Linked DNA regions of Tistrella bauzanensis. The main gene of each other region encodes a partner of the protein of the gene in region 2 in a complex. Links are inferred from orthologs where the notes say so. Each region holds a gene or a part of one and is shown on either strand. Other genes may lie near its edges.

What was found.
Region 1: the proteins of trxB (region 2) and trxA are in contact, whole or in part, in a crystal structure (PDB 1F6M), measured with the Escherichia coli proteins. The link is inferred for Tistrella bauzanensis from one-to-one orthologs.

What each region holds. Positions count from the first base shown.
Region 1 is NZ_BMDZ01000012.1:24,961-30,485, forward strand. What follows is about bases 2,745-5,525. They hold trxA (thioredoxin TrxA), read left to right. Parts: upstream 2,745-3,863; coding sequence 3,864-4,187; downstream 4,188-5,525. Other genes in these bases: IEW15_RS07330 (ISAs1 family transposase), read right to left, coding at 2,745-3,529; IEW15_RS26315 (folylpolyglutamate synthase/dihydrofolate synthase family protein), read left to right, coding at 4,215-5,525. Also shown: double-strand break repair helicase AddA, read left to right, coding at 1-2,315; more of IEW15_RS07330, read right to left, coding at 2,381-2,744. UniProt on the Escherichia coli protein: Participates in various redox reactions through the reversible oxidation of its active center dithiol to a disulfide and catalyzes dithiol-disulfide exchange reactions.
Region 2 is NZ_BMDZ01000001.1:224,154-232,593, forward strand. Bases 3,312-6,261 are described here. They hold trxB (thioredoxin-disulfide reductase), read right to left. Parts: upstream 5,302-6,261; coding sequence 4,321-5,301; downstream 3,312-4,320. Other genes in these bases: IEW15_RS00975 (LysR family transcriptional regulator), read right to left, coding at 3,312-4,123; IEW15_RS00985 (mitochondrial fission ELM1 family protein), read right to left, coding at 5,524-6,261. Outside these bases: IEW15_RS00955 (SpoIIE family protein phosphatase), read left to right, coding at 1-1,394; IEW15_RS00960 (SiaB family protein kinase), read left to right, coding at 1,406-1,978; IEW15_RS00965 (DUF1987 domain-containing protein), read left to right, coding at 1,975-2,391; IEW15_RS00970 (GGDEF domain-containing protein), read left to right, coding at 2,388-3,200; more of IEW15_RS00975, read right to left, coding at 3,233-3,311; more of IEW15_RS00985, read right to left, coding at 6,262-6,570; IEW15_RS00990 (Lrp/AsnC family transcriptional regulator), read left to right, coding at 6,907-7,416; IEW15_RS00995 (AbrB family transcriptional regulator), read left to right, coding at 7,764-8,440.

The DNA.
Region 1 (5,525 bases), on a different replicon or contig from region 2:
AGGCGCAGGACACAAGCCCCGAACAATGGACGGTGGTCGAGCGGCTGACCGAGGAATTCTTCGCCGGCGACGGCAACCCGCATGATCAGGCGGGCCATGATGCCGATGGGCTGCCTCTGGCCCGCACCGTGTTCGCGGTGGGCGACCCCAAGCAGTCGATCTATCGCTTTCAGCGCGCCGACCCGGAAGGGTTCCGGCGGATGCAGGCATTCTTTCAGGCCCGGGTGTCGGCGGCCGAGCGCGGCTGGTCGGTGGTGGCGCTGCGCCAGTCGTTCCGATCGGTGGCGGCGGTGCTGGCGGCGGTGGATGCGGTGTTCGCGACAGCCCCCGCCAGCGATGGCGTGGTGGAGCCAGGCCAGGTGCTGCGTCATGAAGCCGCCCGGATCGGTCAGGCCGGGATCGTGGAGCTGTGGCCGCTGGCGGTGGCGGAAAAGCGCGACACCGATGATGTCTGGCTGGTGCCCGAGGTGCGCGAGCCCGAAGATGATCCGATGGCGCGGGTGGCCGATGCCATCGCCGGCACCATTCGCGGCTGGCTGGACCGGGCCGAGATGCTGACCGCCGCCGGCCGCAGGCTGCGGCCGGGCGATGTGCTGATCCTGGTTCAACGGCGCAATGCCTTTGTCGGCCGCATGGCCCGGGCGCTGAAAGCCGCCGGCGTGCCGGTGGCCGGTGTCGACCGTATGGCGCTGGTCGATCAGATCGCGGTGGCCGATCTGGTGGCGCTGGGCCGCGCCCTGCTGCTGCCGGAAGACGATCTGACGCTTGCTGCCGCGCTGAAAGGCCCGATCCTGGGGCTGGACGAGAACGCGCTGTATCGGGCGGCGGTGGATCGCGCCGATCCGAAGGGTGCCCGGCTGCCGCTGATCCACGCTCTGCGCCGGCGGGCCGCCGGTGATCCGGCCCTGGCCGCCGCCGCCCGCCTGCTGACCGATCTGGCGCGGGCCGCCGACCGTATGGGACCGTATGATTTCTATGCCGATCTGCTGGCGGCGCGGGGCGGGCGCACCGCGCTGGTTGCACGGCTGGGGCCTGAGGCCGAGGATGCGATCGACGAATTCCTGAACCTGGCGCTGGCTTACGAACAGACCGAGCCACCCAGCCTGGAAGGGTTTCTGGCCTGGGTGGAGCGTAGCGCCGTCGAGGTCAAGCGCGATCTGGAGCAGGGCCGCGACGAGGTGCGGATCATGACCGTGCACGGCGCCAAGGGCCTGCAGGCGCCGGTGGTGTTCCTGCCCGACACCACCCGCATGCCGCGGCCGCCATCGGGGCCGGTATGGCTGGACGGGCCGCCGCCGATGCTGCTGGTGGCGCCGGCGGCGGGGGATGCGTCCGACATGGTGCGGGATGCCCAGACCGTGACGGCGCGGGAGGACCGGAAGGAGTACCGCCGCCTGCTGTATGTGGCGATGACCCGTGCGGCCGACCGGTTGTATGTCTGCGGCTGGCATGGCAAGCCCGAGGCGCCCGACGAAAGCTGGTATGGCCTGACGGCGCGGGCGCTGGCCGGCGAAGGGGATGCCCGGCCTGTGGACATGGTACTACCCGGCGGCATCACCGGCACAGGCTGGCGGCTGACCGGCGAGCAGATGGCCGCACCCCCGGCCATACCAACCCTGGCGACCGGTATGGCTGTGGCCGAGGGGCCATCTTTGCCGGCGGCGCTGCATCCTGATCGCGATCTGCCGGCCGAACCGGTGCCGCCGCGGCCGCTGAGCCCGTCGCGCCCCGATGACGACCCGCCGCCGGCACGGTCGCCGCTGGGCGATCAGGGCGCCATCCGCTTCCGGCGCGGCCGGCTGGTGCACCGGCTGTTGCAGGTGCTGCCCGATCTGCCGCCTGATGCGCGCGCCGATGCCGCCGCCCGCTTCCTGGCCGCCCCCGCCCACGGGCTGGCGGCGGGCGATGCGGCGGCGCTGGCCGGCGAGGTGATGGCCGTGCTGGACCACCCGGATTTCGCGGCGATCTTTCAGCCCGGCTCGCGTGCCGAGGTGCCGCTTGGCGCCCTGGTCGGGTCGCGCGTGGTGTCGGGCGCGGTCGACCGGCTGCTGGTGACGCCCGACCGCATCCTGCTGGTCGATTACAAGACCGACCGGCCGCCGCCGGCCGAACCCGAGCGGGTCGCCCGTCATTATCTGCGCCAGATGGCCGCCTATCGTGCGGTGTTGCAGCGGATCTATCCGGGCCGCGCGATCGAGACCGCCCTGGTCTGGACCGACGGGCCGTCGCTGATGCGCCTGCCGGACACACTCCTCGATCGCTGGGCGCCGGCGGAGCAGGAGGCGGCGGGGGGCGGCGTTTCCACCCAGGATTGAATGTCGTGCCGCCGACGGATTGCCGGCCTGCGCGGCGTGCACAGGTCCAGGGCAACGAGTCCAGGTTAACGCGCTTGCAGAGCCGCCATGAGGTATTGTGTGTCCCACGTGGCAAGTTTGCGCCTGGCCTTGATGGAGAGCTTACCTGGTATGGCGCGGATGAGATTGAGGGCGAGATGTCGGACCATGGCCATGTTCGTGGCGCCGTGCCCGCGTCTGAGCCGGGATTGATCCTCCTTGAACTGAACGTCGAGCACCCAGTGGAGGCCGTTCTCGATGGCCCAATGTGCTCTGGCTGCATGGGCGAATGCCTCTGCGGAGAGGATCCTTGATGATATGTAGCAGCGGCGCTCGACCTTGATTTCGTCGGCGGTCTCGATGCGTGTCTCGATCATTGCGATGGTTTTGAGCCCTTTGAAGCGGGGCTCGTCGGGATAGCGCCGACTGCCGCTCATCCAGTCGACCCGCTGGGAGACCAGATGGCGGCGGGTTTCGATGCGGCCGTGACCTTTGTCGTGCAAGATGAGCGCATCGATCTCATCGGCGGGTGCGGTGTCGAAATAGAGCTGGATCTCGGCATGGGCGGTCTTCTGGTTGTCCTTGGTTGCCAGCAGATAGTCGCCACCAAGATCGACGATCTTTTCAGCGATATCGGACTGGCAGCCCATGGCGTCGATGGAAACGAGGCTGCCAGCAAGCGCTCCGGATGCGGCCAGTTCCTCCAGAAGCAGGGGTATGGCATTGATCTCGTTTGATTTATCGGCCACCGCACGTTGCCCCAGCACAAGATTGTGGGTGGTGGCATAGGCCGAGACGAGGTGCAGCGCCGCTTTGCCGCGGCCACGATCATGGCTGCGCCGCGAGGTCTTGCCGTCGATGGCAATCTGACCGACTGCCTCAGGCAGACGCTCGGCCACGAAGCCCAGAAAGCAGGACGAAAACAGATCCGGCCCGATCCGGTTCATCACCACGCGCAGCCAGTCCGCGCAGGGAATGCCGAAATGATAGGGCTGAAGGCGACGCAGGAAATCGAGATGCTGCTTTCCCCACAACACGATGTCGTCGTAATCATCGCAGGCAGCCATCGTCCCGCAGACAACCAGCAGCAACACTTCTTCTAGCGGATACATCACCTTGCACGGTTGGCGATCGTCCTTGATCGTCGAAAAATGCTCCAGAAGGCTCTTGCGGCGCGGCGTTGCGATGTCGCTCATGGCGTCCCCCGAGATCTGTGGAAGCCTGTTGAATCACGCCAAACTATCGTGCGCCAGAGATTCCGATCACCGCGTTAACCTGAACTCGTTGCCCTGTGCACAGGTCGGTGTGCTTGACCGGCCCCGCGCGGCTTTCTACATTGAGCCAAGCGCGCCCGCCGGCCGCTGCTCCGACATGCGACCCCATGATGGTCATGGGCGGGGAGCGGCACACGGACGGACCGTCATCAGACCATGCGGCCCGAGGGGTCCATGGCGGGCCGTGGCGGCCTTTGCCCCAGCCGATGCGCTGGGGCGGCACCGCGGCTGCACACGATTTGAGGGGATAGCTCCCATGGCCATCGCGACCGTCACCGACAGCTCGTTCGAGCAGGACGTGCTGAAGTCCGAAACGCCCGTCCTGGTCGATTACTGGGCCGAGTGGTGCGGCCCGTGCCGGATGATCGCCCCGGCGCTGGAGGATCTGTCGAAGGAATTCGATGGCAAGCTCACCGTCGCCAAGCTGAACATCGACCACAACCCGCAGACCCCGTCGAAATACGGGGTGCGCGGCATCCCGACCCTGATGGTGTTCAAGGGCGGTCAGATCGCGGCCACCAAGGTCGGCGCGCTGCCGAAGAGCGAACTGGCCAAGTGGATCCAGTCGGTCGTCGGCTGATCGTAACGCCATCGCCCGACCTGTCCGATGCCTGATCTGCCCGATGCCCGCGGCGACATCATCCCTGATCCGGATGGTGGTGCCGCGGGCATCGGCGTGTCTGGTGTGGAGGCTGGCGTCTCAACCCTGCTGGATGCGATCTATCGCAGCCATCTGCGACCGGCGGCGCGCGCAGCCGGGGGAGAATGGGGCGGCGGGTCGACCCTCGACCGGCTGCACCGTCGGCCGGAGCGGCTGCTGGACCTGGCCCGCCGCCATGACCTGATCCCCGATCCCGGCCGGGTGATCCTGGTGACCGGATCGAAGGGCAAGGGCAGCACCGCCCGGCTGATCGCCGCCGGCCAGACCGCCGCCGGCCGCCGCACCCTGCTGTTCACCTCGCCCGAAGACATGACCCCGCTCGACCGCATCCGGATCGATGGCACCGTGATTGCAGCGGCCGACGCGATCGGCGCCTATCAGATGCTGCGGACAAGCCTGCGGGCCGTGGAGGCATCGCTGCCGGCGGGCGAGGCCTTGTCGCCCTTCGGTCAGTTCCTGCTGCTGGCGCTGGCCCATGCCCGTCGATCGGCGGTCGACCGGCTGGTGCTGGAAACCGGGCTGGGCGCCGCCGACGACGAGGCGGGGCGGCTGGCGGCGGCAATCGGCGTGGTCACCGCCATCCTGCCCGAGCATCTGGACCGGCTGGGCCCCGACATCGACGATGTCGCCCGTGCCAAGCTGGATATCCGCCATCGCTGCCGCCGGCTGATCCTGTCGGATCAGGCGGCGGCAGCGGGCCGGCGGGCCGGCATCGATATCGGGGATGCGCTGGTGCTGGCACAGCCTGGCCCTGGCCCTGGCCCTGGCCCGATCGACGATCCGGCGGTGGCGGCGGCCGGCCTGCCGCCCTGGCTGGCCCATGATCGGGCGATGGCGGCGGCTGTGCTGGCGGCTGATGGCATCGACCCGGCGGCCGTGGCCGTGGCGACGGCGCTGGATGGCGCGGCGGGGGCCCTGCCATCCTGGGGCGAGGCGGCATGGGCCGGCCGGGTCGTGGCCTGGGAGGCGGCGGTGCAGGCGGCGAGCCTGGACCCGGCGCGGCTGCGCCTTCTGGCGGCGCAGGGCTTCCGCGCCCTGCTGTCGGTGACCGACGACAAGGACGTGGCCGGATTGGCGACCAGCCTGAACGCGGCGGGGCTTTCCCCCTGCGGGGTGGTGCTGCAGGGCCGGCGCGGCGCCTTGCGCGCGGGGGCCGGCGCCCATCGGCGGCTGCTGGCGCTGTCGGCGCCTGGCGGGCCCTTGCAGCCGGCACCCTGGGGACCATTGGATTACGACGACGTCCCGGCCATGGCCCGG
Region 2 (8,440 bases):
GGACGGTGTTCGAACCGCAGGTGCAGGCCCTGGCCACCGATGACGGCTTCCGCTATGCCCGTGTCTTCGACGAACTGGGCAAGGTGTTGTTCCAGACTGGCGATGCCGCGGCGCTGAACGCCACCGATACGATCGTGGTCAGCCGCGATATCGTCGAGCCCAAGGCCGATCTGAAGGTGGGGCGGATCGAACTGGTGATCGGCACCGAGGAGTTGAACCGCACCGCGGCACTGCTGGCGATGACGGCATTGCTCGCGGTGCTGGTGCTGGCGGCGGCGCTGTCGATCACGGTTCAGATCGTCATGCGCCGGCTGGTGGTGAAGCCGCTGGCGCGCATGCTGGCGGCCATGCGGCAGGTCGAGCGCAAATCCTGGGTGCAACTCGATGATGTCGGCGATGACGAGCTGGGGCAGGCCGGTGCCGCCTTCAACCGCATGGTCGATGGCCTGCGCTCGGGCGATGACGCCAAGCGGCTGCTGGCGGCGTTGCAACGGGCGCAATCCGATCTGGTCGACAAGAACCAGGCCCTGGAGGCGGCCAATCATCAGGTGATGGAGAGCATCCGCTATGCCCGCCGCATCCAGGAAGGCATTCTGCCCGATGCGACGGTGCTGGCCCCGGTGATGACCGAGATGGCGGTGCTGTGGGAACCGCTCGATCTGGTGGGCGGCGATTATTGCTGGATGGAGCGGCGCGATGGTCAGGCGCTTGTCCTGGTCGCCGACTGCACAGGCCATGGTGTGCCGGGCGCCTTCATGACCATGGTCGTGGCATCGGCGCTGCGGCGCATTCTGGACCGGCCGATCTTCCCGCAGCCGGATGTCATCCTGACCGAGCTTGACCGCATTGTCCGCCATCGTCTGCGCCAGGAGGCGCCGGATCCGGCGACAGGGGCCGATGATGGCCGTGCGCCCTGGGACATGTCGGATGACGGGCTGGATGCGGGGGTATGCATCTATGACGAAGCGACCGGGCTGCTGTATTTTGCCGGCGCCGGCCTGTCGCTGACGGTGATCGGCCCGGATGGTGTGATGTCGCATACCGGTGTCCGGCGGAGCCTGGGCTATCGAACCCTGCCGCCGCCGGGATCGGTGCCGGTGCATTGCCATCAGGTGCTGCCGGGTGAGCGGTTCTATCTATGGACCGATGGCGTTTCCGACCATGTCGGCGGCCGACCCAAGCGCGTTTTCGGGCGCAGACGGGTGGCGGCGACCCTGGCACGACTGGCGCATCTGTCGCTGGAGGATCAGATCCAGGGGCTGTGCGCCGATCTCGACCGCTATCGCGGGGCCGAGGCCCGGCGTGACGACATGACCATGGTGGCATTTCAGCCACGGCTACCCGACGATGTCCATTCCCGCGCCGGCACGAGCCCGGACGCGGTGACTGCCTGAGGAGCGGCGACGTGCTTGCACGAGAGCTTTTCGAATTCCGGTCGCAGATCCAGGCCCACAAGCTGATGCTGGTCTATAGCGGCATCATGTCCGAGGGCATCCTGTTTTCGTTGGGCGAGGCGTTGCGTCGCAAGCTTGAGCAGGACGACACCGATCGCAACCTTACCAAGCGCGTGTTCTCGGTGTTTGTCGAGCAGGTGCAGAACATCATCCGCTATTCCGGTGACGCCGAAGGATCGGCCGGCACGGCCGCTGGGGATGCGGGGGCGGGGGCAGGCGCGCTGCGCTCGGGCATCGTGACCGTCGGCAAGGATGGCGGCCGGTTCTTCGTGATCTGCGCCAACATGATCGACAGCGCCAAGGCGCCCCGGCTGCGCAGCCGGCTGGAGGAACTGGCGGCCCTGTCGCCCGAAGAGCTGAAGGTGCTATACCGGCGCAAGCTGAAGGAAGAGCCCGAGGCCGAAAGCCAGGGCGCCACGCTGGGATTGATCGAGATTGCCCGCCGCGCCAGCAGCCCGATCGAGTTCGACTTCTTCGAGGTCGATGCGCAGACCACCTTCTATGGCATCAGGGTGTTCATATGACCGCTGTTTCGTCTGTCCTGTTCTCCGGCATCGATCTGCCGGCCACCGATCGGTCGCCGGCCGTGCGGTTCGATCCGGCGGCAGGCGCGCTGGCGCTGTCGGGTGAGTCCTATCCCGAGGATGCGGCAGCGTTCTTCGGCCCGATCCTGCATGGTCTGCGCGCCTTTCTTCAGATGGAGGGGCCCAGCGTCACAGTGGATATTGCGCTGATCTACTTCAATTCTTCGAGCGCCAAGGCGTTGATGAACATCTTTCAGATGCTGGAAGAGGCGGCCGCGAATGGTCGGTCGGTCACGGTGAACTGGCACTTTGCGCCCGATGATGAGACCATGGAAGAATTCGGAGAAGACTTTGCGTCGGACCTCGACGCAATCGACTTCGTGATGTGCGCGGACGAGGAGCCTTCCGGATGACGAAGATCAGACGGCCGCTGGATACGACCAACAGCGATTTCTCGCTCTTCGATCAGGAAGAGGCGATGATCGCCGAAGGCGAGCAGATGATCCGGAAACTGGAGGAGGTTTCCGACGGCGTCCGCAGCCTGATGCGCGCCTATCGTCAGGGGTATCGTGAACAGCGCCGGCTGGTGCGGTTGTCCGACCGGATGCAGGACGAATTGCGGCGCCTGAACCAGCGGCTGGAGGCCGAGGTTCGGGCACGGGAGGCGCTGACCCGGCGGCTGGAGGCATTGGCCGCGGTCGATGAACTGACCGGTGCCGCCACCCGTCGCCACTTCATGGAGGTTGCCGGGGCACTCAGCCAGCGCTGGCAGCAGGATGGCATATCGTCCGGGGTGATGATGGCCGATATCGACCAGTTCAAGACCATCAATGATCGCTTCGGCCATGCCGCGGGCGATGAGGCGCTGCGCCTGTTCGTGGGGCGTGTGTCCGAGGCGCTGCGTGAGACTGATGTCGTGGGCCGGCTGGGCGGCGAGGAATTCGCGGTGCTGCTGCCCGATATCGATGCGGGCGAGCTGGATCAGATCGCCGAACGGCTGCGGAGCATCATTGCCGCCATCCGCCTGCCGTGGAAAGAGGATGAAATCCGCCTGACCGCCAGCTTCGGGGTTGCCCGGTTCTCGGCGCCGGGCGACGATATCGACCGCGTGCTGTCGCGGGCGGACAAGGCGCTGTATGCGGCCAAACGTGCCGGCCGCAACCGGGTTGTCACGAGCGATGCCGGAACGGCCGAGGGCGAAAGCGGCAGCGCAGGCATCTGATCGTCCGATACCCGGCTGCCGCCATGGCCTGGTCAGCGAAGGCTCTGTTCGATCTCGCGGATCAGGAAGTCTCGGAACACCGCGATGCGCTTGGAATGGCGCAATTCCTCGTGATAGACGAAATAGACCTCTGATTGCGGGCCTTCCAGTTCCGGCAGCACCTGCACGACATTGCCGTTCTCGCGCACCATGTAATCGGGGATCGAGGCGATGCCGAGTCCGCTTTCCACGGCACGCAGAATGCCATAGATGTTGTTGACCTTCAGGATCGGCCGCCGCGGCTTGCCGGCCGTGGCACCCACATCCAGGATCCAGTTGGCGTTGGCGATCGGGGCCGCCGTGTCCTCGCCGAACACGATCAGCTTGTGATCATCCAGTTCCGCCGGTGACTTGGGCATGCCCGACCGGTTGATGTAATCCGGCGAGGCATAGATGCCGTGGCGGATGGTCATCAGCTTGCGTTTCACCAGATCCGGCTGGCGGGGTGGCGACATCCGGATCGCGATATCCGCCTCGCGCATCCCCAGATCCAGCTCGCTGTCGTCGAGCAGCAGGGTGATGGTGACGTCCGGATGCAGGGTGACGAAGCCGTGGATGCGCGGCGTCAGCCAGACCGAACCGAAGGCGACCGTGGTGGTCACCTTCAGCGGTCCTTTCGGCCGTTCGCGGCTTTCGGTCAGCATCGCTTCGGCCATCGACAGTTTGGCGAAGACGTCGCGTGCGGTGTTGCGCAGCAACTCGCCTTGTTCTGTCAGAATCAGGCCGCGGGCGTGGCGATGGAACAGCGGTACGCCGAGGCTCTCCTCCAACGCGCTGATCTGCCGGCTGATGGCCGACTGGCTGAGGTTCAGCAACTCGCTTGCATGCGTGAAGCTGCCGGCCTCGGCGACGGTGTGGAAGATCTTGACCCGGTCCCAGTCCATATCAGGCTCGCGAGGCTCCGCTGAAGCAGTGGGCGTACGAACGTCTGGCCGCCGCACCCCATGTCATTTGTCTTTTTCCCGATCTTACGGTGCCGGGCGCCGGTCTTCAAAGGAAGTGTTGGAACAATGATCGACGGGTCGGCAATCCCGGGCCCCGCGGGCACGATATCGCCGACCGTCGTCCGGGCCGGTCCGGCCTATTCGGCCGCCACTTCCACGCCGTGATGCGCGGTGCCGGCCAGGAAGCGTTCGGCTTCCAGGGCGGCCATGCAGCCGGTGCCGGCAGCGGTCACCGCCTGCCGGAAGATCTTGTCCTGAACGTCGCCGGCGGCGAACACGCCGGGCACACCGGTGCGGGTGCTGTCGGCCTGTGTGATCAGATAGCCGTCATTGTCCAGCTCCAGTTTGTCCGCGAACAGGCTGGTCGCCGGGGCATGGCCGATGGCGATGAACACGCCGTCGACCAGCAGGTCGGTCAGGCTGCCGTCATTGGTGTTCTTCAGCCGCGCGCCGGTCACCGAGGCCGGGCCACCATGCGCGCTTTCCGACAGATAGCTGTCGATGGTGGCGTTCCACACCATTTCGATCTTCGGGTTGGCGAACAACCGTTCCTGAAGCATCTTCTCGGCGCGCAGCTCGTCCCGGCGGTGGATCAGATAGACCTTGTCGGCGTGGTTGGTCAGGTACAGGGCCTCTTCGACGGCGGTGTTGCCGCCGCCGACCACCGCGACCTTGCGGTTGCGATAGAAGAACCCGTCGCAGGTGGCGCAGGCCGACAGGCCGAAACCTTTCAGGGTCTCTTCGCCCTCAAGCCCCAGCCATTTTGCCTGGGCGCCGGTGGAGATGATGACCGTGTCGCCGGTATAGATGTCGCCGCTGTCGCCGCGGGCCACGAATGGCCGCTGGCTGAAATCGATGTCGACGATGATGTCGTGATGAAACCGGGTGCCGACATGCTCTGCCTGGCGCTGCATCTGCTCCATCAGCCAGGGGCCCTGGATGACGTCCGGAAAGCCCGGAAAGTTCTCGACGTCGGTTGTGATCGTCATCTGGCCGCCGGGCTGAAGCCCGTGCACCAGGATCGGTTCCAGCATCGCGCGGGCGGCATAGATCGCGGCAGTCAGGCCGGCGGGGCCGGATCCCAGGATCAGAACCTTGCTGTGATGGGTGGCGCTCATGACGATCGGCTTTCCTGGCTGGCGAACGCTGGACGCAGGCCTTCGGGTTTTGCGCCCTGCGGCTCGCGGTCCCTGGTGGATGGACAGGTGGCGCCCCTGGCATCTGCCCGTCGCAGGCTGTGGCAGGGGGCACGGACACTAGCGGGATCGGGCGTATCGGGCCAGCTTTTTGCGCAAGGGCCGGCTTTTGAGCAAGGGCCGGGCAATACGCCGCAGTTGGGGTTAACGGGGCGCGGACCGCGCGACCAGCCGGCGAACCGCCGTGGCCACCACCGCCGCATCCTGCAACGGGGTATAGCGCCACATTGTTTCACCCGCGGCCATGAAATCCGCGTTCAGCGGCCGTGCGGCACCCTGTGCATAAAGCGCCCGGTGCAGCCGTGCCTCTTTCGATGTGCCGCCGCCGGGCGCGAAGATCGCGACCGGCCGGCCGGTGCTGGCGGCTTCAGATGCCATCGACATGCTGTCGCCGGTGACGACGATCAGGTCCGCCAGCCCCAGAATGCCGAAATAGGGATTGTCGCCGCCCTTTGCCACATCATGCAGCCAGTATCGGCAGGGGGCGAGGCTCGCATCAAGCGCGGCGGTGACGGCGTCGCCGGTTCGGCGGCTGTTGGTGGCGATCACCGAGCCGCCGGTGCGGCGGGCCAGTTCGGCCACCATCGTCCCCAACCGCCGGGCATCATCGGTTGTGAACGGCGCGCGTTTGGTGCTGCCGCCGACCAGCAGCCCGATCCGTGGCCCGGCGCCGGCCACGAGACCCGTGGCGGCGACCCGGTGGGTCCAGCCGACGGCGGCGGCCCGAAGCTTTGCCGGCGTCACGCGATTGGGCGCGCCCAGGGTGACGATGACCCGCGGGTCGGCCGGGTGGCGGGTCGCCGCGCGGTCATGCGCGGGCACCGCGATCAGGTCGAGGCCGCCGGTCGGTCTGCCCGGCCACATGATCTGGAGCGCCACCATCATCGGATGGCGCTGCTTCAGCCGCCGGAGCGCCGGCGTGGCGCGACGGCCAGCGGCGATCGCCACATCGGGCGGGGCGCCTGCGTCCAGTGCGGTGGCGGCGGCTGCGGTCAGCCCGGTCGTTGACCGGCCGCGCAGCCAGTTGGGCAGGCGCACCAGCCGGTCATAGGCGAGGCGGGTTTCCTCGATCGGCCAGTCCAGTGCCTCAGCGACGCCCAGCACCTGGGCATTGTTGCCGGCGCGATCATCGGTCAGCACGCGGATCAGCGGCGGATGGGCGCCGTGGCGTGAAGGCGGGTTTCGGGGCATCGGATCTCGCGAGTGGCGGGCGGTTGGCATCTGGCCGGGGTATGTCATTGCCCGCAGGCGGCCGTGAAAGATCGTTTCGTGCTTGAGAGGGCTTCAGGGGGACTATAAAGTCCGCGGCGCCGGAACGGAACCGCTTCGCCGCGCGGGCCGCGCCTGGCGGCCGCGCCCACAACCGCCGCTGGTTCCGACCGGGTGAAGAACATCGCATGGCTCATGAAACGCGACAGAACTGAAAACTGTCGCTATGGGTCCGGGTAATATTGCTATAGACTGCCCAGCGATCGCGGGTGCCGGCCGCGCACCGGCCCGTGACGGGGGAAGGGAGTCAGCGAGACCATGCCGCGGGTAAAACTCGATACAATCGACCGGAAGATCCTGGCGGATCTTCAGTCGGACGGCCGGATCACCAATGTAGAACTGGCCCGCCGGGCCGGAATATCGGCGCCGCCCTGCCTGAGGCGCGTCAGGGCGCTTGAAGAAGCAGGCTTTGTGCGTGGCTATCGCGCGGAACTCGATCCTGAGCATCTGGGCTTTTCGGTCACGGTCTTCGCCCGGGTTGGCCTTGAGAGCCAGGCCGATCTGGACCTGAAGAAGTTCGAGGCGCTGGTCGGCAGTTGGCCGGAAGTCCGTGAATGCTACATGCTGGCGGGTGAGACCGATTTCCTGCTCAAGATCGTGTCGAAGGACTGGGACGCCTATCAGCGCTTCCTGACCACCAAGCTGACGGCAGCGCCGCCGGTGCGCCATGTCCGCACCTCTCTGACCATCCGCACCTCGAAATACGAGCCGGGTGTGCCGATCGAGTTGCTGGAAGCCGTGGACCCGTCCGACCACGACGACGACTGAGCGGCACGGCGCGGTGCCGCTTGCGCCGGTGCTCTGCAAAATCCGCAGGCCCCTGGGGGCGGGGGCGGCGGTTGTGGAGCCATCGGGAATATGGTTCGGTGCATTGAACCCATGCGGCCGCTTTCGGGTGAAAGCGGCCGTTTTCAGTTCAGGCGGGGCGACCTTGCCTTGAACCGTGCCGATCCGGGCCTCGACAGCCGATCTATGGCCGCTGCCGGACGACACCTGCGTCCCGGATATGTGCCCCCCGTGCCTCAATCACTCCGCCTGCGTGTTACCCATCCGCTCATCCGCGGCCTGGCGCCAGCCCGGCCGGCCCGGCATCCGGCCGCACCGGATCCGCGGCCATGATCCGGATGCTGCGCTGGCTGCTGCTGCCCGCAGCCTCGCTGCCGGTCACGGCGGCGATGTTCGCCATCGATCTGCCGGCGGCCCTGCTGCTGGGGCCGATGGTTGCCGGCATCGCGCTTGCCCTTGGCGGTATCGGCCTGAAGATGCCACGCATCGGCTTTCTTGCCGCGCAATCGGTGCTGGGCTGCATGATCGCGGGCTCGGTCACCCCCGATATCCTGGTGACCTTCATCCACGACTGGCCGCTGTTTCTGGGCGTGGTGATCTCGACCATCCTGCTCAGCGGCGCCATCGGCTGGCTGATCGCGCGCAATCACATCCTGCCAGGCACCACGGGGGTCTGGGGATCGTCGGCCGGCGCCGCCTCGGCGATGGTGGTCATGGCGGAAGCCTTCGGCGCCGATGCCCGGCTGGTGGCGTTCATGCAGTATCTGCGGGTGCTGTGCGTGGCCTTCGCGGCCGCCATGCTGGCGCATTTCTGGCTGCAGACCACCGGTGACGGCAATGTCCATCCGCCGATCGTCTGGTTTCCCGCGATCGACCCCACGGCCTTTGCCGAGACGCTGGCCCTGGTGCTGGCCGGGGTTGTGGCCGGGCGGCTGATCCCGCTGCCGGCGGCCGGCCTGCTGGTGCCGATGCTGGGCGGCGCGGTGCTGTCGTCGGCAGGTGTCAT